DNA from 4 places in the Rahnella sp. R3(2024) genome. Region 4 is predicted to be linked to each of the others. Evidence: predicted binding sites of a transcription regulator. Region 4 holds the regulator's gene; each other region holds the start of a gene.
What was found. Region 4 encodes PurR, which represses purine synthesis genes. Its sites were predicted from a motif close to CANGCAAACGTTTGCNTG; they were not measured.

Region 1: the regulator PurR is predicted to act here: its motif matches at 3,114-3,131, upstream of ABSH60_RS07585 (nucleobase:cation symporter-2 family protein).
Region 2: the regulator PurR is predicted to act here: its motif matches at 2,784-2,801, upstream of glyA (serine hydroxymethyltransferase).
Region 3: the regulator PurR is predicted to act here: its motif matches at 2,218-2,235, upstream of pyrD (quinone-dependent dihydroorotate dehydrogenase).

Annotation. Positions count from the first base shown of each region.
Region 1 covers NZ_JBHGBU010000001.1:1,688,449-1,696,145, forward strand. The annotation lists gene mscM (miniconductance mechanosensitive channel MscM) at 1-198, shown strand, start outside; gene ABSH60_RS07580 (8-oxoguanine deaminase) at 242-1,600, opposite strand; gene ABSH60_RS07585 (nucleobase:cation symporter-2 family protein) at 1,695-3,059, opposite strand; gene epmA (elongation factor P--(R)-beta-lysine ligase) at 3,327-4,304, opposite strand; gene frdA (fumarate reductase (quinol) flavoprotein subunit) at 4,587-6,386, shown strand; gene ABSH60_RS07600 (succinate dehydrogenase/fumarate reductase iron-sulfur subunit) at 6,379-7,113, shown strand; gene frdC (fumarate reductase subunit FrdC) at 7,125-7,535, shown strand; gene frdD (fumarate reductase subunit FrdD) at 7,545-7,697, shown strand, end outside.
Region 2 covers NZ_JBHGBU010000001.1:1,034,525-1,042,221, forward strand. The annotation lists gene csiE (stationary phase inducible protein CsiE) at 1-112, shown strand, start outside; gene ABSH60_RS04530 (3-phenylpropionate MFS transporter) at 109-1,263, opposite strand; gene glyA (serine hydroxymethyltransferase) at 1,427-2,680, opposite strand; gene hmpA (NO-inducible flavohemoprotein) at 2,959-4,200, shown strand; gene glnB (nitrogen regulatory protein P-II) at 4,271-4,609, opposite strand; gene glrR (two-component system response regulator GlrR) at 4,764-6,101, opposite strand; gene qseG (two-component system QseEF-associated lipoprotein QseG) at 6,098-6,871, opposite strand; gene ABSH60_RS04560 (HAMP domain-containing sensor histidine kinase) at 6,903-7,697, opposite strand, start outside.
Region 3 covers NZ_JBHGBU010000001.1:500,378-508,074, reverse strand. The annotation lists gene ssuD (FMNH2-dependent alkanesulfonate monooxygenase) at 1-383, opposite strand, end outside; gene ABSH60_RS02275 (aliphatic sulfonate ABC transporter substrate-binding protein) at 441-1,427, opposite strand; gene ssuE (NADPH-dependent FMN reductase) at 1,444-2,025, opposite strand; gene pyrD (quinone-dependent dihydroorotate dehydrogenase) at 2,338-3,348, shown strand; gene ABSH60_RS02260 (cell division protein ZapC) at 3,535-4,083, shown strand; gene ABSH60_RS02255 (MOSC N-terminal beta barrel domain-containing protein) at 4,160-5,263, opposite strand; gene rlmKL (bifunctional 23S rRNA (guanine(2069)-N(7))-methyltransferase RlmK/23S rRNA (guanine(2445)-N(2))-methyltransferase RlmL) at 5,374-7,494, shown strand; gene ABSH60_RS02245 (ABC transporter ATP-binding protein) at 7,500-7,697, shown strand, end outside.
Region 4 covers NZ_JBHGBU010000001.1:3,956,960-3,964,656, forward strand. The annotation lists gene cfa (cyclopropane fatty acyl phospholipid synthase) at 12-1,163, opposite strand; gene punC (purine nucleoside transporter PunC) at 1,514-2,725, opposite strand; gene punR (DNA-binding transcriptional activator PunR) at 2,862-3,767, shown strand; gene purR (HTH-type transcriptional repressor PurR) at 3,965-4,990, opposite strand; gene ABSH60_RS18060 (YnhF family membrane protein) at 5,324-5,413, shown strand; gene ABSH60_RS18065 (NlpC/P60 family protein) at 5,578-6,492, opposite strand; gene ABSH60_RS18070 (Grx4 family monothiol glutaredoxin) at 6,952-7,299, shown strand; gene rnt (ribonuclease T) at 7,426-7,697, opposite strand, start outside.

The sequences.
Region 1 (7,697 bases), 2.3 Mb from region 4:
CGTATGCCCCTGCGCCACGAAATTCATCAGCTGATTCTGGCCGGATTCCGCGAGCACGGCATTACGCTGCCCTTCCCGCCATTCCAGGTGCGAATGGAAACATTGCACCGCGCGCAAAATGGCAACAACGCGACCTTTACCAGCAGCAGCGGCAGTGGCCGCAGCGGTACAAGCTCGCGTTCGCCGGGCGATTTATAAACCTAAAAGGGCAGATTTCTCTGCCCTTTTTTACGCCCTGAGTTTACAGATCCGCGATCAGCGCCGCCGCAGCTTTACGGTGTCGTGATATCAGCGATGCCACATCCATATCCACAATCTGGCCGTCGATGACGCGCCATTTTCCGCCGACCATCACGCGATCGGCTTTCTCCGCGCCGCACAGTAACAAGGCGGCAATGGGATCATGGCTGCCGCTGAAACGTAACTCGTCGAGTTTAAACAGCGCCAGATCAGCCTGCTTGCCCACGGCAATTTGTCCGATATCATCACGCCCGATAAGCGTCGCCGAACCCCGCGTCGCCCAGCCCAGCACTCTTTCCGGCGTCACATATTCCGCACCGTATTTCAGCCGTTGCAGATACAGTGCCTGCCGCGCTTCGTACATCAGATTCGAGGCGTCATTTGATGCCGAACCATCAACGCCCAGTCCAATCGGCACGCCTGCGGCCTCCAGGTCACGCGTCGGACACATGCCGGACGCCAGCCGCATATTCGACACCGGGCAATGACAGATGCCGGTGCCCGCCGCGCCGAGACGGCGGATTTCATCGTCGTTAAAGTGAATGCCGTGCGCCAGCCACGTCCGGTCACTCAGCCAGCCGACGCTTTCCAGATAATCCACCGTGCGCAGGCCAAACATCTTCAGGCAGAACGCCTCTTCATCCAGCGTTTCCGCAAGATGCGTGTGTAAGCGGACATCTTCCCGCCGGGCCAGCCGGGCGCTTTCGCGCATGATTTCTGTCGTGACGGAAAAAGGCGAGCACGGCGCCAGCGCAATCTGCATCCATGCTCCTTCACCGCGCTGGTGATAGCGGTCAATCAACCGCTGACTGTCGCGCAAAATGGTTTCGCCCGACTGAACCGTCTGTTCCGGTGGCAGCCCGCCCTGCGCTTCACCAAGGCTCATTGAGCCCCGCGTCAGTAAAGCACGCATGCCCAGCTCCCGGACCACGTCCACCTGCACATCGATGGCTTCTTCCATCCCTTGCGGAAACAAGTAATGGTGATCGGTGGTGGTGGTGCAGCCAGACAGCAACAGTTCGGCCATCGCCACGCGGCTTGCCAGCCCGAGCGTTTCAGGCTGCAAACGCGCCCAGACCGGATACAATTTTTTCAGCCACGGAAATAACGGCACATTGACCACGGGCGCCCAGGCCCGGGTCAGTGTCTGATAAAAATGATGGTGGGTGTTAATCAGGCCCGGTAGCAAAACACTCTCTGAGGCATCAAAAATATGATCCACCGGTTGTGAAGGTGGCTGGCCGGGGGGCAGCAATTCGACGATTTTCGCGCCTTCGATGACAATGCCCCCGCGTGCATCCAGGGTGTTTGAGGTAAAAACAGCCAGCGGATTTTTGATCCACGTGCGTTGCTCTGACATATCTGACGTCCTTTTTTGGTCCGAATGTAACTTCAAAAAGTGAGTCAGCTCAGTTATGCCCTGTCTGCTGATCCAGGGGCGCAGGCGCGGTGTATCAGTGAACTTTCATTTCCTCTGCGAGCACGCTGACGCGTTCAGCGGGCATCAGTAAATTGAGCAGGATGGCGACAACACCGCCGCTGGTGACCGCATGCCCAAAGATGTTGCCGACGATCGGCGGGAATTGCCCCAGCGCTTCGGGTACCGCTTCAATGCCCAGACCGATACCGAATGAAATGGCGATAATCAGCATTTCACGGCGTCCTACCGGCGATTGCGTCATGATGCGGATACCGGCGGCCACCACGCTGCCAAACATCACCAGCGTCGCCCCGCCCAGCACCGGCGCGGGTATTTGCTGCAGAATGCCGCCGATAAACGGAAATAACCCCAGCACAACTAAAACGCCACCGATGTACATGCCGACATAGCGGCTGGCGACGCCGGTCATCTGGATCACGCCGTTATTCTGCGCAAACGTGGTGTTCGGGAATGACGAAAACATCGCCGCAATCATACAACTGACGCCGTCCGCCAGAATTCCACCCTTGAGGCGTTTACGGAAGCTTTCCCCTTCAATCGGCTGCTGCGACAGCATGCAGTTTGCGGTCAGATCCCCAACCGCTTCCAGAATGCTGATAAAGGAAACCAGCGCGATGGGAACGAAGATGATCCAGTCAAACCTGAAGCCGAAGCGGAATAACTGCGGCAGCGCAAACCAGTCCCCCTGTAGCGGTTTCAGTGGCAGATGCCCGCTCAGGTACGCCGCAACGCAGCCCACCACGATGCCTGAAACGATGGAAGACAGACGCACCCAGCGCACGTTGATTCGGTTACAGGCGACGATAACCAGCAGCGTCAGCGCCCCAAGGCCAATATTGACCGGTGCGCCGAAATTCGCCGCGCCGTGTCCGCCAGCCCAGTCAGTAATGCTGACTTTAATCAGGCTGATGCCAATCAGCGCGATAACGGTACCGCTCACCAGCGGGGTGAACACCCGGCGCATCTGACCAATAAAACGGCTGACCAGTAGCGGAATGAAGGCTGCCACGAAGTTCACACCAAATATCATCGCCATAATGTCTTCGGGGGATCCGCCACGGCTTTTCACCAGCAGCCCTCCGGACAAGATCACCCCCAGAAAAGCAAAGCTGGTGCCCTGCAGACAAATCATGCCCGCGCCAACCGACATAAACCGGCGCGCCTGAAGAAAGGTTCCGATACCGGAAGCCAGCAGCGACATGCTGATCAGATAAGGTAAATAGGCGTTCAGCCCGAGAACCGAGCCGATAATCAGCGGCGGAGTGATGATCCCCACCACACTGGCAAGCACGTGCTGAACCGCCGTGAGGAATGCCGGCGCCGGTGCGATACGCTCTTCCAGCCCATAAAGCAGTTCTTTTTCATTGGATTCAGACATAACGGGTTTCCGGGATAATGAGTGATAACCCAGTTATGCATAAAGCAGGCCAGTGACGAAAAAATTTGCCTTAACGTCCTGCAACGCCCGGTTTCTGCGGCCAGCCGAAAAACAGGCGCACTGAAACTTTAAAATCAGTGTTGCGCCATTTGGGTACTTTTGTTTCATGAAATGCGCGGTTAACGGGTTTATGCACAAAAAAAGGGCAAGGGGAAAAGGAAGGGAAGATAAAAAGTCCTGACCGGGCGGTCAGGACTCAAACACTGATCAGGCGCGCGTCACCGGGAACGCCAGCACATCGCTCAGGCTGGTAGCGCCGAGCGCAATCATAATCAGGCGGTCAACGCCCAGCGCCACACCGGAACACTCCGGCATACCGTGCTCTAACGCATCCAGCAGGTTGTTATCGATAGGATGCTGCGGCAGGCCGCGTGCCGCTCGTTTACGGTTGTCCTGTTCGAAACGCTGACGCTGTTCACGCCCATCGGTCAGTTCGCGGAAACCGTTCGCCAGTTCAATGCCTTTGTAATACACCTCGAAACGCTCGGCCACGCGATGATCTTCCGTGCTGATTTCCGCCAGAGAGGCCTGCGTCGCCGGGAAGTGATACACGAACGCGGGCTTGTCGCGGCCTATGTGAGGTTCCACGCCCATGGTGAACAACAGTTGTAATAATGTGTCGCGGTCTTCTTCGGTGTCAGCAATATTCGACAAATCCAGCTTCGCCGCCGCTTCGCGCAGTTCCGCTTTGTCGGCAGACAACGGATCAACATTCAGATGGCGGGTGAACGCCTGCTGGTAGGAGAGCGTTTCTGCACTGTTGCAGTCGAGTACCTGTTGCAGTAAATCATCCACTTCATTCATCAGCCGGTACATGTCATAACGCGGACGGTACCACTCCAGCATCGTGAACTCTGGATTGTGATGAATGCCGGCTTCTTCGTTGCGAAAACTGCGCCCCATCTGATAAATAGGACCGCTGCCCGCCGCCAGTAAGCGTTTCATGTGGTATTCCGGGCTGGTCATCAGATACAGCGTTTTGCCCTCTGCGGCTCCGGGCCCGACGAAACGCGTCTCGAAAGGCACCAGATGAATATCGGTCACCGTGGCCTGGCTCATGGCTGGCGTTTCGACTTCCAGCACGCCGCGATCGGCAAAGAAACGGCGGATCTCAGTGAGGATAGTCGCACGCTTCAACAGATTGGCGATGGAGGCGCTGGGTTGCCAGCTGGCTGTTTCGCTCATGGTGATTTACTCCGAATGCAGAAAAGTCATGCAGTCTACCTGCATCCCTGTGGGCAAACAAATATCTCATTTTGCGAAGCACAACGCAGAGAAAGCCTAAATCCGCGTTCACATCAAATTACCCCTTCTACCCCTTAGGTATACTAATTCCCTTACAAACAATAAGAATATTACCCTCTGGGACAGCGCCTGTATGTCATCAGGGTTCACTAAGCCTTCGATTCCGAAGGCGTTTCGCGGGTGTTTCAAACCCGATCTTTTTGATGATAGTGGAGGAATGCAGTGCAAACCTTTAACGCCGATATTGCAATTATAGGTGCAGGTGGGGCGGGTTTACGCGCAGCAATAGCCGCAGCGGAAGCCAATCCTGACCTGAACATCGCATTGATTTCGAAAGTGTACCCAATGCGCAGCCATACTGTCGCCGCCGAAGGCGGTTCTGCCGCGGTGACGCAGGATCATGACAGTTTTGATTTGCACTTCCAGGATACCGTTTCCGGCGGCGACTGGCTGTGTGAACAAGATGTGGTGGATCATTTCGTTCATCAGTGTCCGACAGAAATGGCTCAGCTGGAAATCTGGGGCTGCCCGTGGAGCCGCAAAGAAGATGGCTCGGTCAACGTCCGTCGTTTTGGCGGCATGAAGATCGAACGCACCTGGTTTGCCGCCGATAAAACCGGCTTCCACATGCTTCATACCCTGTTCCAGACCTCCCTGAAATACCCACAAATCAAACGTTTCGACGAGCATTTCGTCCTTGATATTCTGGTCGATGACGGTCAGGTACGCGGCGTGGTCGCCATCAATATGATGGAAGGTACCCGCGTGCAGATCCGCGCTAACGCGGTTGTCATGGCGACCGGTGGCGCAGGCCGTGTTTACCGTTACAACACCAACGGCGGTATCGTGACCGGCGATGGTATGGGTATGGCATTCCGTCACGGTGTGCCGCTGCGTGATATGGAATTCGTGCAATATCACCCTACCGGTCTGCCGGGCTCCGGCATCCTGATGACTGAAGGCTGTCGTGGTGAAGGCGGTATTCTGGTGAACAAAGACGGCTACCGTTATCTGCAGGATTACGGCATGGGGCCGGAAACACCGCTGGGCGAGCCGAAAAATAAATACATGGAACTCGGCCCTCGCGACAAAGTGTCGCAGGCGTTCTGGCACGAATGGCGCGCCGGACGCACCATCGAAACCCCACGCGGCGACGTGGTTTATCTGGATTTGCGCCATCTTGGCGAGAAAAAATTACGCGAACGTCTGCCGTTTATCTGCGAGCTGGCAAAAGCCTACGTCGGCGTTGACCCGATCACGGATCCGATCCCGGTACGCCCTACCGCCCACTACACCATGGGCGGCATCGAAACTGACGCACAGTGCGAAACCCGGATTAAAGGCCTGTTTGCCGTCGGCGAATGTTCTTCCGTCGGCTTGCACGGCGCTAACCGTTTAGGTTCCAACTCACTGGCAGAACTGGTGGTCTTCGGACGCATGGCCGGTGAACAGGCCGCGTTGCGCGCTGCGCAGGCCACAGACTTTGGCAATACCGCCGCGCTGGATGCTCAGGTGCGTGATATTGAAAATCGCCTGTCAGCGCTGATGCAGCAGGAAGGGGATGAAAACTGGGCGACTCTCCGTGATGAAATGGGTCTGGCGATGGAAGAAGGGTGCGGGATTTACCGTACAACTGAGCTTATGCAGAAAACCATCGACAAGCTGGCAGAACTGAAAGAGCGCTTTAAACGGGTCAAAATCCACGACACTTCCAGCGTCTTCAACACCGATCTGCTGTACACCATTGAGCTTGGCCACGGCCTGGAAGTGGCCGAATGTATGGCGCACTCCGCCATCAACCGTCGTGAATCTCGCGGGGCGCATCAGCGTCTGGATGAAGGCTGCACCGAGCGCGATGACGTCAATTTCCTTAAGCACACCCTGGCATTTTATCAGCCTGATTCCTCGCCGCGTCTGGAATACGGGGACGTGAAAATCACCACGCTGCCGCCAGCCAAACGCGTTTACGGTAGTGCAGGCGACACTCAGGATAAAAAAGATAAGGAGCAATCCCGTGGCTAAAATGCACAGCCTGAAGGTTGAAATCATGCGCTATAACCCGGAGACGGACAGCGCGCCGCATCCGGTGGTGTATGACGTCCCTTTCGATGAGACAACCTCCGTTCTCGATGCCCTCGGTTATATCAAAGATCATCTTGCGCCAGACCTTTCGTACCGCTGGTCATGCCGCATGGCAATTTGTGGCTCCTGCGGCATGATGATCAATCACGTGCCCAAACTGGCCTGTAAAACCTTCCTGCGTGAATACCCGCAAGGGATGCAGATTGAAGCGCTGGGCAACTTCCCGGTGGAACGCGATTTGGTGGTCGATATGACTCACTTTATCGAAAGCCTCGAAGCCATTAAGCCTTACATCATCGGTAATTCACGTACCGTCGATCAGGGGCCGGGGAATCAGACACCGGCGCAGATGGAGAAATATCATCAGTTCTCCGGCTGTATCAACTGCGGTTTGTGTTATGCCGCCTGCCCGCAGTTCGGGTTAAATCCGGAGTTCATCGGCCCGGCCGCCATCACGCTGGCACACCGTTACAACCTCGATAACCGCGACCAGGGTAAAGCGCAGCGTATGCCGCAGCTTAACAGTCAAAACGGTGTCTGGAGCTGCACGTTTGTCGGGTATTGCTCCGAAGTCTGTCCAAAGCACGTAGACCCTGCCGCCGCCATTCAGCAAGGCAAAGTCGAAAGCGCTAAAGACTTCATGATCGCGAGGCTCAGACCGCAATGAGGGAGGAAAATATGACGACTCAAAGTACGGGCAGCAAGCGCAAACCCTACGTGCGTGAGATGAAAGCCAGCTGGTGGAAAAGCCTGCCTTTCTATCGTTTTTATATGCTGCGCGAAGGCACGTCGGTTCCGGCCGTCTGGTTCAGCCTTTTGCTGCTGGCTGGGGTTTTCTCGCTACGTAACGGGCCTGAAAGCTGGGCGGGTTTTGTGGATTTTTTGCAAAATCCGGTGGTTATGTTGATCAACCTGATCGTCCTGCTGGCGGCGCTGCTGCACACCAAAACCTGGTTCGAGCTGGCGCCTAAAGCCTCCATCGTGATTATCAAAGACAGGAAGATGGGGCCGGAGCCGGTGATTGCCGGTTTTTGGGGCGTGACCGTGGTTGTGACGCTGGTGATCATTGCCATCGCGCTGTTTCTTTGAGGAGGCGAAATGAAAAATACTCTGCCTAAACGTTCAGATGAACCGGTATTCTGGGGGCTGTTTGGCGCCGGGGGTATGTGGAGCGCAATCTTCGCGCCGGTGATGATTTTGCTGGTGTGCTTCCTGCTGCCGCTGGGTTTCTTTCCCGGTGAAGCACTGAGC
Region 2 (7,697 bases), 2.9 Mb from region 4:
CACCCCCTACGCCACCCGCAGCACCGATGCCGATCCGCTGGTGATCCACACCCAACTGCCACTGGCGAAAGAGCAGCGAAAACGTATCCGCTCGCTGCTCGAGGCGCCTTAGCGCGTTGCCGGTGCTGACGGCGCGACCTGCGGACGCAGGAAAATCGCCGGTACCGCCAGCAGTGCCATCACCCAGAACAGGCCCGCGTGGAGATGTTCGAACAGGAAGCCGGACACCATGGTCATCACCGCCACGCCGCCCCCCATCGCCAGTGCGGAATACACCGATTGCAGGCGAATGACCTGATCACGCGGACGCGCCGCGATAAAGCGCATGCCCGCCAGATGACACACCGTGAAGGTGCCGCAGTGCAAGATCTGAACCACGATAAGCCACGGCAGCGCGGTGAACGCCCCCATCATTGCCCAGCGCACCACGCCACAGACGGCGGAAAGCAGCAGTAAATCACGCGCCGACCAGCGGCTGAACAGCTGTTTGCTGAAGGTGAAGACCAGCACTTCCGCCACCACACCCAGCGACCAGAGATAACCAATGGTCGTGGAAGAATACCCGACATCCTGCCAGTAAATGGCGCTGAAACCGTAGTACGCCGCATGTGCACCCTGCAACAGCGTGACGCACAGCAGGAAGCGCCACACCGGCTTTTCGCCCAGCAACGCTTTCCAGGAGATGGTCGGTGCACCGCTTTGACGCGGTTCGCCCACCGGTTTCACACTCGGACGCAGCAACATTCCCAGCAGCATGGCCGCCACACCTGCGGTCAGTGTGTAGAGGATCGCGTTATGCCCGTACACTTCAACCAGCTTGCCGGTCAGCGCTGAACCAATCACAAACGCAATGGAACCCCAGACGCGTACCTTGCCGTAATCCATATTGATCTGACGTTGCAGTGTGCCCGCCATCGCATCGGTCAGCGGTACCAGCGGGCCAAAGAACAGACTGAAACCGGCGATGTTGATCATCAGCCACGCCCAGCCATTGCCAAACCAGAAGCCAACCGCGAAGGCCAGCGTAAGCAGCGCCAGAATGCGCAGCCCGGTGACCAGATGAGAGGGATCTTTAATTGATGGGGAGATGATCAGCGTGCCAAGGAATCGCGCCACTAACCCGGCGCCGAGCAGCAGGCCAATATTTTCGGATGAAATGCCCTCGCCCTTGAGCCACAACCCCCAGAAGGGAAGAAAAATACCGTAACTGAAAAAATAGGTGAAATAACTGAGTGCCAGCCAGCGTGTGGAACGCAATTCCATAGATCCTCCGGTGTGAGGCCAATACTTTGACAGAGCTCACAATCGCTAGCAATCCGCAAACCTCTTCATCACAAAAGAATGTCTGCCAGCTCACAAATTCTGATTCATAGGTATAAAAAAACCCGCCGGAGCGGGTTTTAGCAGCTTTACGGCTTCACGAATATTACGCGTAAACCGGGAAGCGTGCGCAGATATCAAGGACTTTGTTTTTCACGCGTTCGATAGTGGCTTCGTCGTTCACGTTGTCCAGCACGTCACAGATCCAGCCAGCCAGTTCACGCGCTTCAGCTTCTTTAAAGCCGCGACGGGTAATAGCCGGAGTACCGATACGCACGCCAGAAGTCACAAACGGGCTCTTCGGATCGTTAGGTACGCTGTTTTTGTTCACGGTGATGTTAGCGCGACCCAGTGCAGCATCGGCTTCTTTACCGGTCAGGTTTTTCTCAACCAGATCCATCAGGAACAGGTGATTGTGCGTGCCGCCGGACACCACTTTATAGCCGCGTTCCAGAACCACAGCCACCATCGCCTGGGCATTTTTAGCCACTTGCTGCTGGTAAACTTTAAACTCAGGTTCCATCGCTTCTTTCAGTGCGACCGCTTTACCGGCAATCACGTGCATCAGCGGGCCGCCCTGGCCACCAGGGAATACCGCGGAGTTCAGTTTTTTGTAGAACTCTTCGTCGCCGCCTTTCGCCAGAATCAGACCGCCGCGTGGGCCAGCCAGCGTTTTGTGCGTGGTGGTGGTGACGATGTGCGCGTGTGGAACCGGGTTAGGGTAAACGCCCGCCGCAATCAGACCGGCAACGTGTGCCATATCAACGAAGAAGTATGCGCCCACGCTGTCTGCGATTTCACGCATTTTTGCCCAGTCAACGATACCGGAGAAAGCTGAGAAGCCGCCGATGATCATTTTTGGTTTGTGCAGTTCGGCCTGACGTTTTACGTCGTCATAGTCGATGTCGCCGCTTTCGTCGATGCCGTAAGGCACCACGTTGTACAGTTTGCCGGACAGGTTAACCGGTGAACCGTGAGTCAGGTGACCACCATGGCCGAGGTTCATCCCCAGAATGGTGTCGCCTGGTTGCAGCAGTGCGGTATACACCGCGAAGTTTGCCTGTGAGCCGGAATGTGGCTGAACGTTGGCGAAATCTGCACCGAACAATTCTTTTGCACGGTCGATAGCCAGTTGTTCAACGATGTCGACGTACTCACAACCACCGTAATAACGTTTGCCCGGGTAGCCTTCGGCATATTTGTTGGTCAGTTGCGAACCCTGAGCCTGCATGACACGCGGGCTGGTGTAGTTTTCTGACGCAATCAGCTCGATATGTTCTTCCTGACGAACAACTTCTTTTTCCATTGCTGCCCACAGCTCAGCATCATAATCGGCAATGTTCATTTCACGCTTTAACATCCGCATCTCCTGACTCAACAAACTAAAAATAAACGCCCCTCGGGGTTCTGCGCCACAGTGTAAATGTTTAAGCGGCCTTCGGATAGGGTCAGTTTAAGGTTTTTAGGCAAACGATTGGCTCCAGATACAGCAAGGCTTTGATCTAAGAACCCCTGCCCGGAATCAAGGGATAAATATTCATCTGAACATGTCTATATTTCAGCTTTGTGACCTGGGCACCTGACGTAAAGCCCTTACCCCTTTAGTGGGTGTTTACAAAAATTGTGGGTTTATATAAGATGCATTTAAAATGCATGTTTAATGAAATCGACGAAGACACGGAGTTCACTATGCTTGATTCAGCCACTATCGCGACCGTTAAATCCACTATTCCATTACTGGCGGCAACCGGCCCGAAACTGACCGCACACTTCTACGACCGCATGTTCGAACACAATCCCGAACTCAAAGACATCTTCAATATGAGCAACCAGCGCAACGGCGATCAGCGTCAGGCGCTGTTTGATGCCATCTGCGCTTACGCAGCCAATATCGAGAATCTGGCGGCGCTGCTGCCCGCGGTGGAACGCATCGCGCAAAAACACACCAGTTTCACCATTCAGCCTGAGCAATACAACATTGTCGGCGCACACCTGCTGGCAACGCTGGATGAAATGTTCAGTCCGGGTCAGGAAGTGCTGGATGCCTGGGGCAAAGCCTATGGCGTACTGGCGAACGTGTTTATCAACCGTGAAGCGGAGATTTATCAGGACAGCGCAGAAAAAACCGGTGGCTGGCGTGGCACGCGTGAATTCCGCATCGCCGAAAAACAGCCGCAGAGCGAACTGATCACGTCCTTCCTGCTCGAACCTGTCGATGGCAAACCGGTCGCTGACTTTCAGCCGGGGCAGTATCTGGCGGTGTATATCCGCGACGCGTCACTGGAAAATCAGGAAATCCGTCAGTATTCCCTGACGCAGGCACCGAACGGCAAAACCTACCGGATTGCGGTGAAACGCGAAGGGGAAGGCGCCGTGTCTAACTTCCTGCATAATTTTGCGCTGCCGGGCGACATCATCCATCTGGCGGCCCCGCACGGCGATTTCTTTATGGATATCAGCGATACCACGCCGGTTGCGCTGATTTCTGCCGGTGTCGGTCAGACGCCGATGTTAGGCATGCTCAACACGCTGGCAGCGCGCGGACATCACGCGCCGGTGCAGTGGCTGCACGCGGCTGAAAACGGTGCGGTACATGCGTTTGCCTCAGAGGTAAAAGGCGCACAGAAAAACCTGCCGCAGCTGGAAAGCCATGTCTGGTATAACCAGCCACAGGCGAATGATTTACCGGGTGAGGATTATCAGTATGAAGGGCTGATGAATCTGAGCAGCGTCAGTACACAGCTGAGCGCTCCGGCGATGCATTTCTACCTGTGCGGCCCGGTCGGTTTTATGCAGTTTGCGGCGAAACAGCTGCTGGCGATGAACATCCGTGAAGCCAACATTCATTACGAATGCTTCGGCCCGCATAAAGTGATTTAAAGCAGACAGACCAGAAATGCAAAAAGGCTGATGAGATATCAGCCTTTTCGTTTTTCGCCGCAACCGGGAATTAAATGGCTTCTTCGTCCTGCTCGCCGGTACGGATACGCACGACGCGCGCCACGTCGAACACAAAGATTTTACCGTCGCCGATTTTACCGGTCTGCGCAGTGGTCATGATGGTTTCCACGCAGGTATCCACGATGTCATCCGCCACGACAATTTCTATTTTTACTTTTGGCAGGAAATCGACCATGTATTCCGCACCACGGTACAGCTCGGTGTGACCTTTCTGACGGCCAAACCCTTTCACTTCGGTCACGGTCATCCCGGTAATCCCGACTTCTGCCAGCGCTTCACGGACGTCGTCGAGTTTGAATGGCTTGATAATCGCATCAATCTTTTTCATGGCGGACCCTTATAATCATTCGTTTGCTCTCCGCCTTCCTGAGCGGCAGCATGGTTCACAGTCTGGCTTCGGGTGCGCGCGGCACGCGAAGGCGCTAAAGGTATCATAGTTCAGCGGCAGGAATGTACCTCAAGCCTCTGAAAGTAAATTCCCGTTACTCTTTAAAATCGGTGGCTTCCAGCTCGTGGCGGGACAGCAACTTATAAAACTCGGTGCGGTTACGTCCGGCAATGCGTGCCGCCTGAGTGACGTTGCCTTTCGTGATTTGCAAAAGCTTACGCAGATAATTCAGTTCGAACTGGTTACGCGCATCCGCAAAGGTGGGCAGCGCGGTGTTTTCACCTTCCAGCGCCTGCCGGACCAGCGCTTCGCTGATCACCGGCGCCGAGGTCAGCGCCACGCATTGTTCGATCACGTTGACCAGCTGACGCACATTGCCCGGCCAGCTGGCCGCCATCAGGCCTTTCAGCGCATCGGTGGAAAAACTGCGCACAAAAGGTTTGTGCCGCAGTGCAGAAATGCGCAGCAAATGGTTGGCGAGCAGCGGGATATCCTCCGCCCTTTCACTCAGCGTCGGTAATTTCAACCCCACGACGTTCAGCCGGTAGAACAAGTCTTCGCGAAACTCGCCCTTCTCCATCGCTTTCGGCAAATCCCGGTGCGTGGCGGAAATGATCCGCACATCCACGTCAATATCGTGATTGCTGCCCAGCGGGCGCACCTTGCGTTCCTGCAACACGCGCAGCAATTTCACCTGCAATGACAACGGCATGTCGCCGATTTCATCGAGAAATAATGTCCCGCCGGTGGCGGCCTGGAATAACCCTTCACGGCTGCTCACCGCGCCGGTAAAGGCCCCTTTGGCATGACCAAACAGTTCTGATTCCAGCAACTGCTCCGGCAGTGCGCCACAGTTTATGGCAATAAAGGCTTTCTTACCGCGCGGGCTGGCCCCGTGGATAGCCTGCGCCAGCACTTCTTTACCGGTGCCGCTCTGGCCGTTGATCAGCACACTGACGTCAGACTGCGCGACCATATTGGCCTGCTCGAGCAGACGCAGCATGATCGGGCTGCGTGTGACGATTGCCTCACGCCAGCTTTCGTCAACCGACGGGCTGGACTGCGCCAGTGCTTCATCAATGGCTTTATACAACGCATCGCGGTCAACCGGCTTGGTCAGGAATCCAAAGACGCCCTGCTGGGTGGCGGCGACCGCATCGGGGATCGAGCCGTGCGCGGTGAGAATGATCACCGGCATGCCAGGCTGAAATTTTTGGATCTCGGCGAACAGCGCCATGCCGTCCATTTCATCCATGCGTAAATCGCTCAGCACCAGGTCAATACGTTCGCGGTGCAGGACGCGCAGCGCCTCAGCTCCGCTTTCCGCGGTGGTGACACGAAAACCTTCGCTGGTCAGGCGCATCCCCAGCAGTTTTAACAGGCTGGGATCGTCATCAACCAGCAATAAACTGGCGGCTTTGCGTAGCGTCATTTTGCGTTCAGCCCTTTTGGCGGCGTGTAGGTTTCAGCCGGTTTGACAGAGGAGTCAGCGTTAGATTTTGCCGGTGTGGCCGGATCGTTATCCGGTAAATCACCCTGAATTTGTTTGCGCGAGGAGAGCTGACGTTCGATATCGGTCAGGTTCTCCAGTTTACGGCGCGTATCCGCCAGGCTGTCTTCCAGCACCTGTTGCTGAGCGGTCATCGCCTGAAGTTTTTCCTGGCCGACCGCCTGCTGGCGAAGGTTGCGGGCTTTTTCATCCCCCAGCGTCACCTGCAGATTCTGGCGCTCACGCCACAACTGCACCAGCGGACGGATCGAGCCGGGCATCTGCCCGCGATACTGGCTGACTTTATTTAATAACGCGCGGCGCTGGGTTTGATCCGGATCGGCACCGGATAACAGAATGCTTTGTTTGAAGACCTGATCCCAGCGGGTGGCGGGGATCTGCTGCGCCTGAAAACGCGCCTGCGCATCATTCATGCGATCGGCACAATCCATCGCACGCAGCCAGTAAAGGGAATTGGTCAGCGCATCGTCATCGTCCAGCGCCCACAGGGTTTCACAGGGCGCAATACGAAAATCGGTGACTTTACTCTCCGGAACGATCTGATCGGAGACTTGCTGATAATAGCGGTTATCGGCGGTGTGCGGCACACAGCCCATCAGCACCAGCGGCGCGCCGAGTAAAAATATCCGGCGGCTCAGCACGCTGCGCACGCGCGCAGCGGCACATTTCAACAGTGAGGTTAATGCGCTCATAGGGCGCACCAGCCAGCAAATATCATCATTATTAATTCTTCTCAGCCGTCAGGGGCAATTCGATACGGAAACAAACGTCCGCATCCTCAACGGCAACCAGTTGCAGCTCTCCATGCATGCGGCGAATACAGTCCTGAGCAATGCTTAATCCCAGACCGCTGCCTTTTACAGCCCCTTTTCTCTGCTGGCTACCCTGATAAAAAGGTTCAAAAATCATCGCACGTTCGGCATCGGGGATCGGCGCGCCGGAGTTCGCCACTTCGATAATCACCCGCCCTTCTCCCGGCCTGCTGCGGACCCAAATAGTACCGGATTCAGCCCCGTAGTGCACCGCATTGGAGTAGAGATTATCCAGCACGCGACGCAGCAACGTCGGCTCAGCCAGACACTGTGGCGCATCGATGTGGACTTCGCTGCGAATTTTCTTCGCACGCGCAGGAAGAGAGTTCGCCGCGACCACGTCGGCCACCAGCGCATTAAGATCAACCGCCACGCTGAGCGTCGGTGCATCGGCCAGTTTACGGTTGTAATCGAGCAGTTGTTCGATCAGCGTTTGCAAATGGCGGCTGCTGTTATTGAGGATCGCCACCACTTCTTTTTGATCCGGCGTTAAAGGCCCGGCGACTTCATCGGCCAGCAGTTCGGTGCCTTCGCGCATACTGGCGAGGGGCGTTTTCAGCTCATGAGAAATATGGCGGAGGAATTCATGACGCTGCGATTCCAGCCAGGCCAGACGCTCGCTCAGCCAGACGATGCGTTGTACCAGTGACCGGATTTCCCGCGGGCCTTTGAAGCGTGTGACATCCCCCAGATTTCGCCCCTCGCC
Region 3 (7,697 bases), 3.5 Mb from region 4:
CGTTCTTTGTGATTGAGGTGCAGCCCCTCGGCAGCCAGCTCGGCCGGATCGCCTCCGGTAACCAGATTAAACAGTGCCCGGCCGCCGGAAAGCCGGTCAAGCGTCGCCGCCTGACGGGCGGCCAGTGTCGGGGAAATAATGCCGGGACGCAGCGCCACCAGGAATTTCAGGCGTTGCGTGACAGAAATCAGTGAAGCAGCCACTAACCATGAGTCTTCGCAGGAACGGCCGGTCGGCAGTAATACGCCGCCGAAACCGAGGCGGTCAGCCGCTTGCGCAATTTGTTGCAAATAACCGTGATCAACGACGCGTGCACCTTCTTCCGTGCCTAAATAGCGACCGTCACCGTGGGTAGGTAAAAACCAGAATACGTTGAGACTCATAGGGTTACTCCTCTCTCGTTTGTTTCCGCTCGTGATGGCGGTTAAGTCGTCAGATAATTAATTAGCCTGAGCTGTTGGTTTCCAGATGCGGTCTTTGATCTCGACCTGCTTAGGCAAAATGTGATTCTCATAGAACAGATCGGCGGTTTGCTGCTGGCGCTTTTCTGTTTCAGCGCTGACCGGCGTAATCGGCAGATCCGGCAGATGATCCAGATATGACGCAACCACTTTTTCGGGCAGTCCCATCGACTGGGAAAGCAGTTTGATACTTTGCTCACGATCGGTTTTGGTCAGCGCATTCGCCTGCGTTAACACCGTCAGAACCTGTTGAATAAACTGCGGATTGGCTTCGGTATATTTCTTTGGGGCCAGATAGAACGAACCGGTCTGATGCAATGAGGAACCATCGGTCAGCACCCGGACATTTCCCTGTACCTGTGCGGCGGAATAATAGGGATCCCAGATGGCCCAGGCATCCACGTCATGTTGCTGGAAGGCAGCGCGGGCATCGGCTGGCGTCAGGTATACCGGCTGAATATCACTGAGTTTTAGCCCGGCCTGTTGCAGGGCGCGGATCAGCAAATTATGCGAGCTGGAGCCTTTCTGAAACGCTACTTTGTGACCTTTCAGATCGGCGACGCTTTTGATCGGGCTGTTTTCATCAACCAGAATAACTTCGGCTTTCGGCTTCGGCGGTTCCGAACCGATATAGAGCAAATCGGCGCCCGCCGCCTGAGCGAACAACGGGGGTAAATCACCGGTGCCGCCTAAATCGATACTGCCGACGTTAAGGGCTTCCAGAATTTGCGGCCCGGCCGGGAACTCAATCCAGGTGATTTTGGTATTCGGAAAACGTGTTTCCAGTAATTTGTGCGATTTTGCCAGCACCAGACCAACCGAGCCTTTCTGATAGGCGATGCGAAGTTGCTCCGGCGCCTTTTCGTCAGCCACCGCGTGACCGCTGAGGAGCAGGCTGGTGAGCAAGCTGGCGACCACCGGCAGACGGCGAAGAGACGATAAAGAGAACGAAAATGACGCAGTCATGGCGAATTCCTTTTTGTCAGACGCGCAGAACTTGCGCTGAAAGAGAGGCTGCGGGCGTGGCAACCGGACGGCGGCGGCTGAGTGCCAGATAGAAGTTTTCCAGCGATTCGTTAAGACGCTCCGCCAGTGCCGGGTCCAGCGTGGCCGGGAACGTTTGATAATCAGTGATCAGGCTGTCATCGGCGAAAACACCTTGCAGAACTTCCTGCGCTTTCAGCGAAGCGAGCACCGGTTTGAGTGCGTAATCCACCGCCAGCATGTGGCCGATGGAACCCGCCGTGGCCAGGGGCAGAACGACTTTGTGATCCAGTGCGCGTTCCGGCAGCAGATCCAGCAGCGTTTTTAACGCACCTGAAAACGACGCTTTATAGACCGGCGTCGCGACAATCAAACCATCCGCACTAGCCAGCTCGGCAATCAGTTGTTTCAGCTGCGGGCTGGAGAAATTTGCAAACAGCAGGTCATCGGCGGAAAAATCCTGAAGATTGTAGGTGAAGACCTCCACGCCACGGCTCGCCAGCCACTGGTGACTCAGCGCCAGCAGGGAAGAAGAGCGGGAGGGTTGTCGCGGGCTGCCTGCCAGAGTTATAACGCGCATCTCTATTCCTTATAACAAATAGTTATAGAACCATTGTTTTCATTAACAAAGTGAAATTAACGTAACAGGCAGAGGCGGCGGAGCGGAAATCTCAATTTTGGCTATCAATAGTCGCAAAACGGATAAAGCGCCCTCAGCGGGAGGGGCACCCTTGGGCAGGAACGGAGGAAAACGTGAATCAGAAGTAAATAAAAAGTAATCGTTTGCGCGCGTGGGCATTTATTACTGCAATTGGCCGGTTATCGTTTCCAATTGACCGGCGGTTAGTCGATAATACTGCCCCGTCTAGCCACCGGGAATCCAGGAGTCTCCATGTATTATCCTCTTGTCAGGAAAGCACTGTTTCAGCTCAATCCAGAGCGCGCCCACGAGTTAACCTTTCGTCAGCTGAGCCGTATTTCCGGCACACCCCTTGAATTTTTGATCCGCCAGTCAGTACCGACGAAACCGGTGAACTGTATGGGGCTGTCTTTTAAAAACCCGCTAGGGCTGGCCGCCGGTCTTGATAAAGACGGCGAATGTATTGATGCGTTTGGTGCCATGGGCTTTGGATTTATTGAGGTCGGAACCGTGACTCCGCGTGCGCAGGACGGAAATGATAAACCGCGTTTATTCCGTATAGTGGAAGCGGAAGGCCTGATTAACCGCATGGGCTTTAATAACCACGGTGTTGATAATCTGGTCAATAACGTCAAAAAATCCCATTTTGGCGGCATCATCGGCATTAATATCGGTAAGAATAAAGATACACCTGTCGAGCAGGGCAAAGACGATTATCTGACCTGTATGGAGAAGGTATATCCGTATGCGGGCTATATCGCCGTGAATATTTCATCCCCCAACACACCGGGATTACGTTCGCTGCAATACGGCGAAGCGCTGGATGATTTACTGGCAGCGATCAAGAATAAACAGCTCGAACTCCAACAGCGTCATCAGAAATATGTTCCTGTTGCCGTGAAGATCGCGCCCGATCTTTCTCAGGAAGAATTGATCCAAATAGCTGACAGTCTGGTGCGTCATAATATGGATGGCGTAATTGCGACTAACACCACGCTCGATCGTAAACTCGTTCAGGGGCTTAATTATTGTGAGCAGGTCGGTGGCCTCAGCGGGCGTCCGGTGCAGCTTCGCAGTACAGAAATCATTCGCATGTTGTCGAATGAATTACAAGGCCGTCTGCCTATTATTGGCGTGGGCGGGATTGATTCATTAACCGCGGCGCGTGAAAAGATGGCTGCCGGGTCATCCTTAATTCAAATCTATTCCGGATTTATCTTCAAAGGCCCTGGTCTGATCAAAGATATTGTTACCCACATCTAATATTTTTCTTCCTCATGACGAGTCAGGGGTTTATTTATTAACCCGGCTCGTCTATATTTTGTCCACTGAGTTTAATTCAGGCTCAGGATTTGTCTGATTTCTTTTCATTATAAAAAAATCTATTCTTATCGGGATAGCAGGTAATGAAGTCAGATTGCGGGCATTGAGGGTGAACAGGATGACGAAATGAAAATCAAACCAGATGATAATTGGCGTTGGTATTTTGATGCTGAACATGACCGACTGATGTTGGATCTCGCCAATGGCATGATTTTCCGTTCCCGTTTTCCGGCTAAAATGCTCACGCCTGATGCTTTTGGCGAAATGACTTTTTGCGTCGATGATGCGGCGCTGTATTTCGATTTCGAAGAACAATGTAAACAGATTAAACTCGGGGCAGAGCAGCGCGCCGAATTAGTATTAAATGCTCTGGTCGCTTTTCGTTTTTTAAAGCCGCTGATGCCCAAGAGCTGGCATTTCAGTCAGCAGGTTCGTCCGTTCCAGCCGGGTAACGGCCAGCTTGCACAAGTGCAGGTGATGGAAAGCGGCGAACAGGCCACGCTGCTGATTGTTGAATCAGGCGATAATGCGAGCTTGTGCTTACTGGCGCAGGAAAGGCTGACAGTGGCAGGGCGCGGCATGGTGCTGGGGGATGCGATTAAAATCATGCATGACCGGCTGATGCCCGCAACGATCAGAACCAGCAGCCGCGATGTGTATGACCAGGCGGTGTAATCGCTTTATCAGCGACGCTCTGATAAAACCGCCTGTTCTTTCCGATCCGATCTCAAATTTCCTAACTCAAACAGTTCTAGCTGAGCACGATATCCGAGGCCGGAATACAACTGCACGCCAGAATCGTCCCGTCTTTACCTACCGCACTTTCTTTCAGCGGTGACACCTGCCCGTCTTTCAACGTCATTTTACAGGCTCCGCAAATTCCCGCCCTGCATGAATAAGGGATGCGTAACCCCTGTAACTCCAGCTGTTCGAGTAAAATCTGCTGATTGTTGCCGGTAAATTCGGTGCCCTGATAATTAATGGTCAGAGTCTGTGCGCTGTTTTTAGGCGCTTCAACACTTTCAATCACTTGACCCGCGCCGTAAGGGCGGGGCGGTTTAGTCGTCAGGATCTCCACGCTGTCGCCGGCGCGGATCACGCCGGAATTGCGGGCAATCATGTTCTGACCGAAATCCACATCGCCGTCGCTGGCCGTACGGTAGCTTTGCAGGGTTTTCAGCGGCTCCCCGCCCGGATGTTTACGCCCTCGCTCAATACTGACGGTAGTGAAAATACAGCGGCTGCAAGGTTTCACCAGATCGAAGATCACTTCGCCGATACGGATCGTCTGCCACGTGTCCTCGGCGTAAGCTTCTGCGCCGCTCACAACGATATTAGGGCGAAACTGCTCCGTTCTGACGCCACCCGGACAGCGACGTTGTAAATCCTGCATCGAAGCTTCATTGATCAGTAAATACGGGAATCCGTCGGCAAACGAAAGCGGCACTTCAGGATGTTTTTTGACCCGGCGGGTCGGTTCGTCACCTACCCAGCGCAACTGAACGTCACGCTTTAAATAACCACTCAACCAGCGATTTACCGGTTCTGGTGCGATGAGTGAGGTAAACTGATTGCCCCAGACTTCTGTCGGCTGATTCTGGCCGTTGAATTCACTGAATTTGACGCTGATGCTCTCGCCTTCCGGCGGGACAATCATCAGGCCATCCGGTAACAGAACCGGGGTGAACAACACCAGACTCGGATACTGACGGGCGGTAATAAACATGCCCTGAGGGTCGGTCAGCATAAACTGGCGATCAAACGCCAGACCCGTTGCGGTGACCAGCGAATGAGACACTTGCAGGCCACGCATGGATTTTATCGGGTGAACAAATAAACGTGAAAGAATGGGCACTTAACATCGCCTCTCTGATTTTCGATCTTAAAAGAGAACCAGAGACTTTATGACAAGCGCCCGGGATTAGCTATAATGCGCAACAATTTTATTTTTGGTGATATGTCGATATGAACTCTTTGTTTGCCAGCACGGCGCGTGGACTGGAAGAACTGTTAAAAAGCGAACTGGAAACGCTGGGTGCGCAAGCCTGCAAAGTTGTGCAGGGAGGGGTGCATTTTGAAGGTGACGATCGCCTGATGTATAAAAGCTTGCTGTGGAGCCGCCTGGCTTCGCGCATCCTGCTGCCTCTGAACGAATTTAAAGTCCACAGTGACTTAGATCTTTATCTTGGCGTGATGGCCATCGACTGGCCTGAAATTTTCAGCGTTGATAAAACCTTCGCGGTGCATTTCAGCGGCCTGAACGACGAAATCCGCAACAGTCAGTACGGTGCGCTGAAAGTGAAAGACGCCATCGTTGACAGCTTTACCCGCAAAATGGATGAACGTCCGAATGTGGCGAAGCAGTTGCCCGACATCCGCGTTAACGTATTTCTGCAACGTGATACCGCCAGCGTCGCGCTGGATCTGAGCGGCGAAGGCCTGCATCAGCGTGGCTACCGTGACCTTGCCGGTCAGGCACCGCTGAAAGAAAATCTGGCTGCCGCTATCGTGATGCGCTCCGGCTGGCAGTCGGGCACGCCGATGCTGGATCCGATGTGTGGTTCAGGCACCTTGCTGATTGAAGCCGCAATGATCGCCGCCGATCGTGCACCGGGTCTGCACCGTCCACACTGGGGTTTCACCGGGTGGAACAAATTCGATACCGAGCTGTGGCGTGAACTGACAACGGAAGCGCAGGTTCGTACCCGCCGCGCCGTGCAGGAAACGTCCTCTCGTTTCTTCGGTTCTGATATCGACCGCCGTGTGATCGAGATGGCGCGCTCCAACGCCCGTCGCGCCGGTGTGTCAGAAATTATCAGCTTCGAAGCGGCTGAAGTGGGCAAACTGGTTAATCCGTTGCCTGAAGGCCCGACCGGTACTGTCATCAGTAACCCGCCATACGGCGAGCGTCTGGAAAGTGAACCGGCGCTGATTGCCTTGCATAATCAGCTGGGCCGCATCATGAAGATGCAGTTTGGCGGCTGGCAGTTGTCCCTGTTCAGCGCATCGCCTGAGCTGCTGAGCTGTGTGCAGTTGCGCGCCGATCGCCAGTTCAAAGCGAAGAACGGCCCGCTGGAATGCGTGCAGAAAAACTATCAGTTGTCGGAAAACCCAACCGGTGCTGCAGGCGTGCAGATGGCAGAAGACTATGCCAACCGTCTGCGTAAGAACGTCAAAAAGCTGGAAAAATGGGCCAAACAGCAGGGGATCGAATGCTATCGCCTGTATGACGCTGATTTGCCGGATTACAACGTGGCGGTTGACCGCTACGGCAGTAAAGTCGTGGTGCAGGAATACGCGCCACCAAAAACCGTGGATGCGCAAAAAGCCCGTCAGCGTCTGTTTGACGTGATCAACGCTACGCTCGCGGTGCTGGATGTCTCCTCCAGCCAGCTGGTGTTGAAAACCCGTGAACGTCAGAAGGGCACTAACCAGTATGAGAAACTCGCGCAAAAAGGTGAGTTCCAGCTGGTAGAAGAATTTAACGCTAAGCTGTGGGTGAACCTGACCGATTATCTCGACACAGGTCTGTTCCTCGATCACCGTATCGCGCGCAAAATGCTGGGCGAAATGAGTAACGGTAAAGACTTCCTGAACCTGTTTGCTTATACCGGAACGGCGAGTGTTCATGCAGGTCTGGGCGGCGCACGCAGTACGACTACCGTAGATATGTCCCGAACCTATCTGGAGTGGGCCGAGAAAAACCTGCGCGTTAACGGCCTGACCGGTCGTCAGCATCGTCTGATTCAGGCGGATTGCCTGTCCTATCTCGGCATGTGCGACGAACAGTTCGATGTGATCTTTATCGATCCGCCGACATTCTCAAACTCCAAACGTATGGCTGAAAGTTTCGACGTGCAGCGCGATCACCTTTCATTAATGAAAGATTTGAAGCGTATCCTGCGTCGCAACGGTACCATCATGTTCTCCAACAACAAGCGCGGCTTCCAGATGGATCTCGACGGACTGAGCAAACTGGGTCTGAGCGCGAAAGAAATCACCAGCCAAACCCTGTCACAGGATTTCGCCCGTAATCGTCAAATTCATAACTGCTGGCTGCTTTCTCACGCTGGCGAGGAAAAATAAAGTTTATGTCGTTAATTAGTATGTCAGGTGCCTGGCTGTCATTCAGTGACTCGCCGCTGTTGGATAACACCGAATTGCACATCGAGCCGAACGAGCGCGTGTGTCTGGTTGGACGTAACGGCGCCGGTAAATCGACGCTGATGAAAATTCTCAACCGTGAAGTGCCGCTGGATGACGGGCGCATCGTGTACGAGCAGGATTTG
Region 4 (7,697 bases):
GCTGCCATTAATTAACGCGGAACGCGCAGTCCACCGTCAACCCCTTCAGGGCTGAAGACCACTTGCCAAAGCTGAAGATCGCGCGCGCGGAAAGCCCCTGCGCAGGCATTGAGGTAATAGGTGAACATCCTGTGAAAGCGATCGCCGTAGCGCTCTGCCAATTCCGGCCAGTGAATCTGGAAACGTTCATGCCACGCCATTAACGTTCGGTCGTAATCTGCACCGATATTGTGCCAGTCTTCCATCACGAACAGGGATTCACTGGTGTGCGCAATCTGTTGAATCGAAGGCAGACAACCGTTCGGGAAGATATATTTGTCGATCCACGGATCCACGCTCAGGTCGGTTTTATTTGAGCCGATGGTATGCAGCAGAAATATGCCGTCAGGCTTGATGTTGCGCTTCACGACATTGAAATAGGTCTGATAATTTTTCGGTCCAACATGCTCAAACATCCCAACCGACACAATGCGGTCAAACTGATCGTTCAGGTCGCGGTAATCCTTCAACAGAATCGTGACATCCAGTCCCTCACAACGTGCCTGTGCGAGCTTTTGCTGCTCAGCGGAAATGGTCACACCCACCACGCTGACCCCATAATGGCGCGCTGCATATTCAGATAATCCGCCCCAGCCGCAACCAATATCGAGCAAACGCAGCCCCGGTTTTAATTGCAGTTTGTCGCAGATCATTTTGAGTTTCGCTTCCTGCGCCTGCTCCAGGGTGGTGGCTTCTTTCCAGTAGCCGCAGGAATATTGCATATAGGGATCGAGCATGAGAGTGAATAAATCATTGCCCAGATCGTAATGCTCTTTACCGACAATCCACGCGCGTTTACGGGATTGCAAATTGGTGAGACGTGCTGCTGCGATGCGTAATGTGTCTTTAAAATGGTGGGGAAGTTTATCTTCTAAACCGGCTCGCAAAACGCGCTGGAAAAAGATATCCAGACGTTCACACTCCCACCAGCCATCCATATAACTTTCACCCAAACCCAGAGAACCTTCCTGCAAAACACGCTTGAAGAAGTCAGTGTTTTTTACTTTAAGGTCAAAAGGGCGATTACCATTAATCTGGATGTCGGCGGAAGATAACATTTCGCTGACGATCCGATACCACTGATTATCCTGAATGCTTTGGTCTTCAATACACGATGAACTCATAGCTTCTCCATCACTTTCTCTTCTGACTTATTAACCTGCCGGGAAAAGCAAAGGCTATTTGTGCAGGTCTTTATGAGAACAGACGACTCAGCGCCCCGTCCGATATTCGACACCAACAGAGGAAATTTAGAGGAACCCCTGCAAACCAACAGGTTTACAGGTCAATCATCCTTGAAATAATAGTGTGACGCGATCCGCGTAGCACACAAAAGCTTGTAATAAAGATTTTGTAAAAGTGTTATTTTTAGAGGTTTTATTGAGTATAGGCTCGCCTGCATGCATTCTCAATAGTTAATCGACTTGAGAACTAATGACCTTTAAGTGATTGTAACTCAAGGTCATTATTGCGATCAGTGAGTAGAGCGTGCTTCAGTCTGCTGACAGGACTCTTCGCTGTCAGCCTGGCGTTTTGTTTGTCGTTGTGACAACCAGCGACCTAAAACTACCAAGATGAGTGTAGACAGCATGGTGGTAACTGTCGCCATAAGAGGTTGCGCAATAAATGCGGAAACCATCAGACTGGCAATAAAACATAGCCCTAACTGCAGGGTATTCTGCAATGCGGCGGCTTTGCCTGTATTAGCAGGAAATGGCATTAATGCATTTGCGACGACAATTGGATAGATTGCACCATTCACCAAAGCCATCAAACAGAACGGAATCAGCAGACTCACCAAACCGGCATCGGTGAACATGGCAATAACAAACAGCCAGACAACGCTCAGGCAATAACCTGCTAATAAAAATGGCAGAATTTTGTTGCCATCCATTTTGCTGATCATTAACCGGCAACCAAAACCCCCCAGCAGGAACGCAATGGTCTGCGGTACGTAGCTCAGGCCAATAACCGCCGGTGTGTAACCCATATCACTCAAAATGAACGGTGAACCGGTCAGCCATGCGAAAAAACCCGCAGAGCAGGCGGCGTAAATCATCACATTACCCGTGTAAATACGGGAAGTGAGCAAAGTACCAAAACCGGCTTTATTTTCGGGAGGATGTTCTGCGTGCTTTTTATCACGCAAGGTCAACGTGGTGATAAGGAGGATCACCGTAACCCCCGTCAGCAGAGCGAAAATCGCTTCCCAGTCAAAGTGATTCAGTACCCATGCGCCGAGCAGCGGTGCCAGAGCCGGCGAGAGTGCGACCAGCGGCATGATGCTGGCGAAGGTTTTTTTTGCCACATCCGGTGAGAAACGGTCAACGACGATCGCCTGCCATGTGACTGCGGCGGCACACACACCAACGGCCTGTAAGAAACGCAGCGCCAGCAGCGCACGCACATTTTCCACCCACAAAATACCCAGACAGCCAATGGCAAACAGCGTCAGGCCGATAAGCAGCACCGGTTTACGGCCAATGCGGTCGGAGAGGGGGCCCCAGAGCAGTTGTCCGATCGCGAAACCACCGAGGAAAATACTCAGGCTGGCGCTGATCATGCCCGGACTGGTCATCAGGCTGATTTGCATCGCGCTGAAGGCGGGAAGATACATATCTGTGGCTAAAAAGCCGAGCATGCTCAATCCGGCGAGATAGAGCATAAATCCAAAGGAGGGTTTCATTTTTGTCTCGTTAATTTATGTATTGCAGATGATGTGATGCAGAAAACAGTTGGGATGCAGAGTTTAACGCTTTGATAACAGTCTTGTGAAACGCTAATATTTGCAATCTGCTGTGAAAAATATTGAAGGCTAAGTGATGTGGTCAGAATACGCCCTTGAAGTAGTTGATGCGGTAGCACGTACCGGTAGTTTCAGCGCAGCAGCGCAGGATCTTCACCGTGTGCCTTCTGCCATCAGCTATACCGTTCGTCAGCTGGAGAACTGGCTGGCTGTTCCTTTGTTTGAACGGCGTCACCGTGACGTGGTGCTGACGCCTGCCGGAAAAGTTTTCGTTGATGAAGCACGGATTCTGACAAAAAAAATGATAGCTACGCGTCGGCAGTGCCAGCAGGTCGCAAACGGCTGGCGTGGCGAGCTGCGGGTGGCGGTAGACCGAATTGTGAAACCCGCCAGAACGCGGCGGCTGGTGCTCGATTTCTACCGTCATTTCCCCGATACGGAACTTATCATTCATTCCGAAGTATTTAACGGCGTCTGGGATGCGCTGGTCGATGGCCGCGCAGACGTGGCAATTGGCGCGACGCGGGCGGTGCCGGTGGGCGGGCGTTTCAGTTTTCGCGATATGGGTTTTATGGATTGGCACTGTGTCGTCAGCCCTCAGCATCCGCTTGCGCATCTCTCCGGCAGGCTGAACGATGACCAACTGCGGCCTTATCCGGCGCTGTGTCTGGAGGATACTTCGCGCACCTTACCCAAGCGTGATACCTGGACGCTGGATAATCAGCGGCGCCTGGTCGTGCCTGACTGGACTTGCGCGCTGGAGTGTCTGAGCGAAGGTTTATGCGTAGGGATGATGCCGGTTCATCGCGTGAGTCATCAGATTGAACAGCAGAAATTACAGGTTCTGGCGCTGGAGAATACGTTCCCTGACAGCCCGTGTTGCCTGACGTGGGATCAGAGTAACTCCTCTCCTTCGCTGGCCTGGCTGCTGGAATATATGGGCGATACAGAAACGATGAATCAGGAATGGTTACGGGATTAGAAAATAAACATCCACCTCTCCGGGAGGCGGATGTTTACTGGTGTGATAAATGTTTGGTCAGAACGTAACTCTTATCCCCGCATTGGCCTGATGGGAGTTAATACCCTCATCGTCTCTGTTTAAACGCTGCTGATACCGGAAGCCAGTATTGATCGGGACGAGAAAAAACGCCTGCACAGGCAGGCGTCAGATTTTTGTTAACGGCGATAATCGCGGAAAGGGCCGTCGGCTACTGACCGGCGCTCGACCAGTTTGGGATGGACCTCAATGGTCTGTGATTCTTCGCGTTTGCTGATAATTCTGTCCAGCAGCATGGTAAACGCCATTTCGCCCAGACGCTCTTTCGGCTGATGCACAGTGGTTAATGCCGGAGAGAAGTAACGCGCATTTCGCACATTGTCATATCCGATCACCGAAATATCCTGCGGTACGCGTAAACCGAGCTCATCTGCCGCACAGATAGCCCCCATCGCCATCACATCACCGCCACAGAAAACAGCAGTAGGGCGCTGTTTCTGCATCAGGATTTTGTGCATCGCCTGATACCCCGATTCCGGTTCGAAATCACCCTGAACTACCCACTCTTCGCGCAGAGGAATGTTGGCTTCGTTCAGCGCCTTGACGAAACCCTGGAACCGACCGCCACCGGTATTACGCGCCAGTTGCCCTGGGATCACGCCAATATCACGATGCCCGCGTTCAATCAGATAACGACCGGCCATATAACCGCCTTCGAAGGCGTTATCGATAATGCTGTCAGTGAAGTTTTTGCGCGCCTCGCCCCAGTCCATGACGACCATCGGAATGGAGCGGTATTCTTCCAGCATATTCAGCAGTTCATCCGGATATTCCGCGCACATTACCAGCAAGCCGTCGACGCGTTTTTGCGCCAGCATTTGCAGATAGGCCTGTTGTTTCTCCAGATTATTATGCGAGTTACACAAAATCAGCGTGTAGCCTTTGGAGAAACAGCTGTTTTCAACGGCTTCAATGACTTCGGCAAAGTAGGGCGCTTCACTTGAGGTCGCCAGCAGGCCAATGGTTTTGGTGTTATTGACCTTCAGGCTGCGCGCAACGGCGCTTGGCGAGTAGTGAAGCTCTTTGATAGCCAGCAGAACCGCGGTTTTGGTGTCTTCGGCGACGAAACGTGTTTTATTGATGACGTGCGACACGGTTGTGGTGGAAACGCCAGCGCGCTTAGCGACATCTTTAATCGTTGCCATGTAAACAATGACTCCTGAACTCACGTGTTTCAGCACGTTAGCATTATGTTAATCGTTTGCTTGCGTGGATTTCACTGCGAGCTTTTAAAAAGGCAGTGAAATCGTTGGGTGGATTCGTCAGAGTGAGGCGCAAAACGCTCTCGGGTGAAATCGACCGGCACACAGGCGTGGTAACCGACAATTTTCTCTTATAATGCAGCAAAGTGGAAGTGTTATTGTGGAATATCGCGCATGAATCAACGCGGGATTTTAGCGATGAAGTATGAGAAAATGCGTTGGCACACATTTTATGTGGCTTAATGAAACGCCACAATTGATCCGTAAGGGGGTTTTATGGACAGTAATCTGAAATTGTCGTTGATTACCACCGTTTGCGCGTTGCTTATGATTATCGCTTTCAGCTTCACCGCAGTGATGAACTAAAAGCTCTGTCATCGGGCAACAAAAAGGGCGAACCCTATACAGGGATCGCCCTTTTTCAATTTTGCACATTGACCCTTTTTCGCCGACATTCTTCCCTGCACAAACGCTTCGTTAAATGCTATTCAGTGATGATTAGCGGAACTTCAAATTTAACGAACTGCTTATTATCGGATCGTTTTCGGGGTCATTACCCGACGTGCACCTACATAATGATCTTGCCAGTAATCGTCGCCCAGTGAGGTAATTTTGATGTCTTCACCGGTACGCGGAGACTGAATAAACTTGCCGTTACCGACGTATACCCCGACATGGTCCGCGGCACCGCGGTTATTAATTCTAAAGAAGACCAGATCGCCGGACTCCAGTTCACCGCGTTTCACCGGTGCGGCATCGCGCAGGTGGTACATCTCGTTGGCGGTGCGTGGCATTTTGATACGAATCAGATCTTTATACGCGTAATACACTAAACCACTGCAATCGAAACCGGTATTGGGTGAGGTACCACCCCAGCGATAAGGTTTGCCGACCTGGTGCATCAGCTTGGTCATCGCCGTTTGCTGAGCATGCTGATAACGTTTCTTGTGGGTCGCGCTTAACGTAATGGGCTTGCTGTCTTCTTCGGCTAATTTCTTGCCTTTTCGGTGTCGGCCATACGCTTCTTTCTTGCTGGTCTTTGCGGTGGTGTTTTTCGCCAAAGCCCGGGTTTTACTTTTCTTATCTGCTTTGGTTTCAGCTCTGGTGGTTTTGAGTGTTTTTTCTTTCTTACTCTCGGCCTTACTTTCAGCCCGCGTCGTTTTCACTGTTTTGACAGAAGAGGCCTTTCGCGTCACCAGTTCGGTGCTTTTGACTCTCTTACTGGCATTTTTTTCCTGACTCTGTTGTTCTTTCACCGGTGCCACTTTGGTTTTTTTAGTGGTTTTCGCTGCAACCGTTTTTCGCTTTCGACGTTCCTCAGGGGCAACCTGATTAACATGACTCTTTCGCTGATCGGCAGAAACACGACTCTGCGGTGACGCATGAGCAATATTCAGAAACAGCTGGGTAAAGAGCAGCACAAAAAGCGTGAACAGTAAGCGCATAGCTTCGTTACCATAGGTGGTTAGGTTAAACATCAGAGATGTCAGAGTATTGCCTAAAAGAACCAGACAAAACAGCACGAATTGCATCGATTCTAGATCATATTGTGAGAAAAAGTTAATAGCTTTTAAAACGTCGAAATAAACGCCATTTTTAGTGAATAAAATGACCGTTTTTCAGTAGGTTAATATTTGTGTTAAACCATGGCGAAATGCAAATCCCTGGTTAATGTCATCGCCAAAAATGTTATTCTCGATGAATCTTTATTTTAGTGAGCCCGCACGCAGGCACTTAAAATAGTGAAATAAAATGTCAGTATTGCGAAAGACCCTGCAAAAAATGGCGTTTTTATCTGATAGCTGCCATCGTTACAATAGAGGGCAATGTGATTCAGCACTTTTTTGTGCTGCGCGTGAAGAGTAATGACCGTGACAGCCTGTACCGGCTTGAGGAAGCAAGAAATGACCACTCCAACAATTGAAAAAATTCAGAAGCAAGTTTCTGAAAACCCGATTCTGCTGTACATGAAAGGCTCGCCAAAACTGCCAAGCTGCGGTTTTTCTGCACAAGCAGTTCAGGCATTGTCTGCCTGTGGTGAACGTTTTGCTTACGTCGATATCCTGCAGAACCCGGATATCCGCGCAGAGATGCCAAAATTTGCTAACTGGCCTACCTTCCCGCAGCTGTGGGTTGATGGTGAACTGGTCGGCGGTTGTGACATCGTGATTGAAATGTATCAGCGTGGCGAACTGCAACAGCTGATCAAAGAAACCGCTGAGAAATACAAATCTTCTGAATCTGAAGAGTAATCAGCAGCGGGAATTGGCGGCCTTCAGGGCAGCTGATGACAATAAAAAGAGCGACATTGCGTCGCTCTTTTTGTTTTTATGCGTCCGGCCTGTTTGTCCGTCAGCGTGTTCCTTCACGTCAACCGCTTACTGCTGATGTTCTTCTGATGCGGTTTCGTCTTCCTGCTCTTCGGCGCTGATGGCCAGCGGCCAGCCGCCCAGGCGCTTCCAGCGGTTTACCAGCTCGCAGAACAGTTCAGCCGTGCGCTCTGTGTCATACAAGGCGGAGTGCGCCTGGCTGCTGTCAAAGACCATCCCCGCGCTGATACAGGCTTTTGCCAGCACCGTCTGCCCGAGCACAAGCCCGCTCAGCGCTGCGGTATCAAAGGTCGCGAACGGATGGAACGGGTTACGTTTCA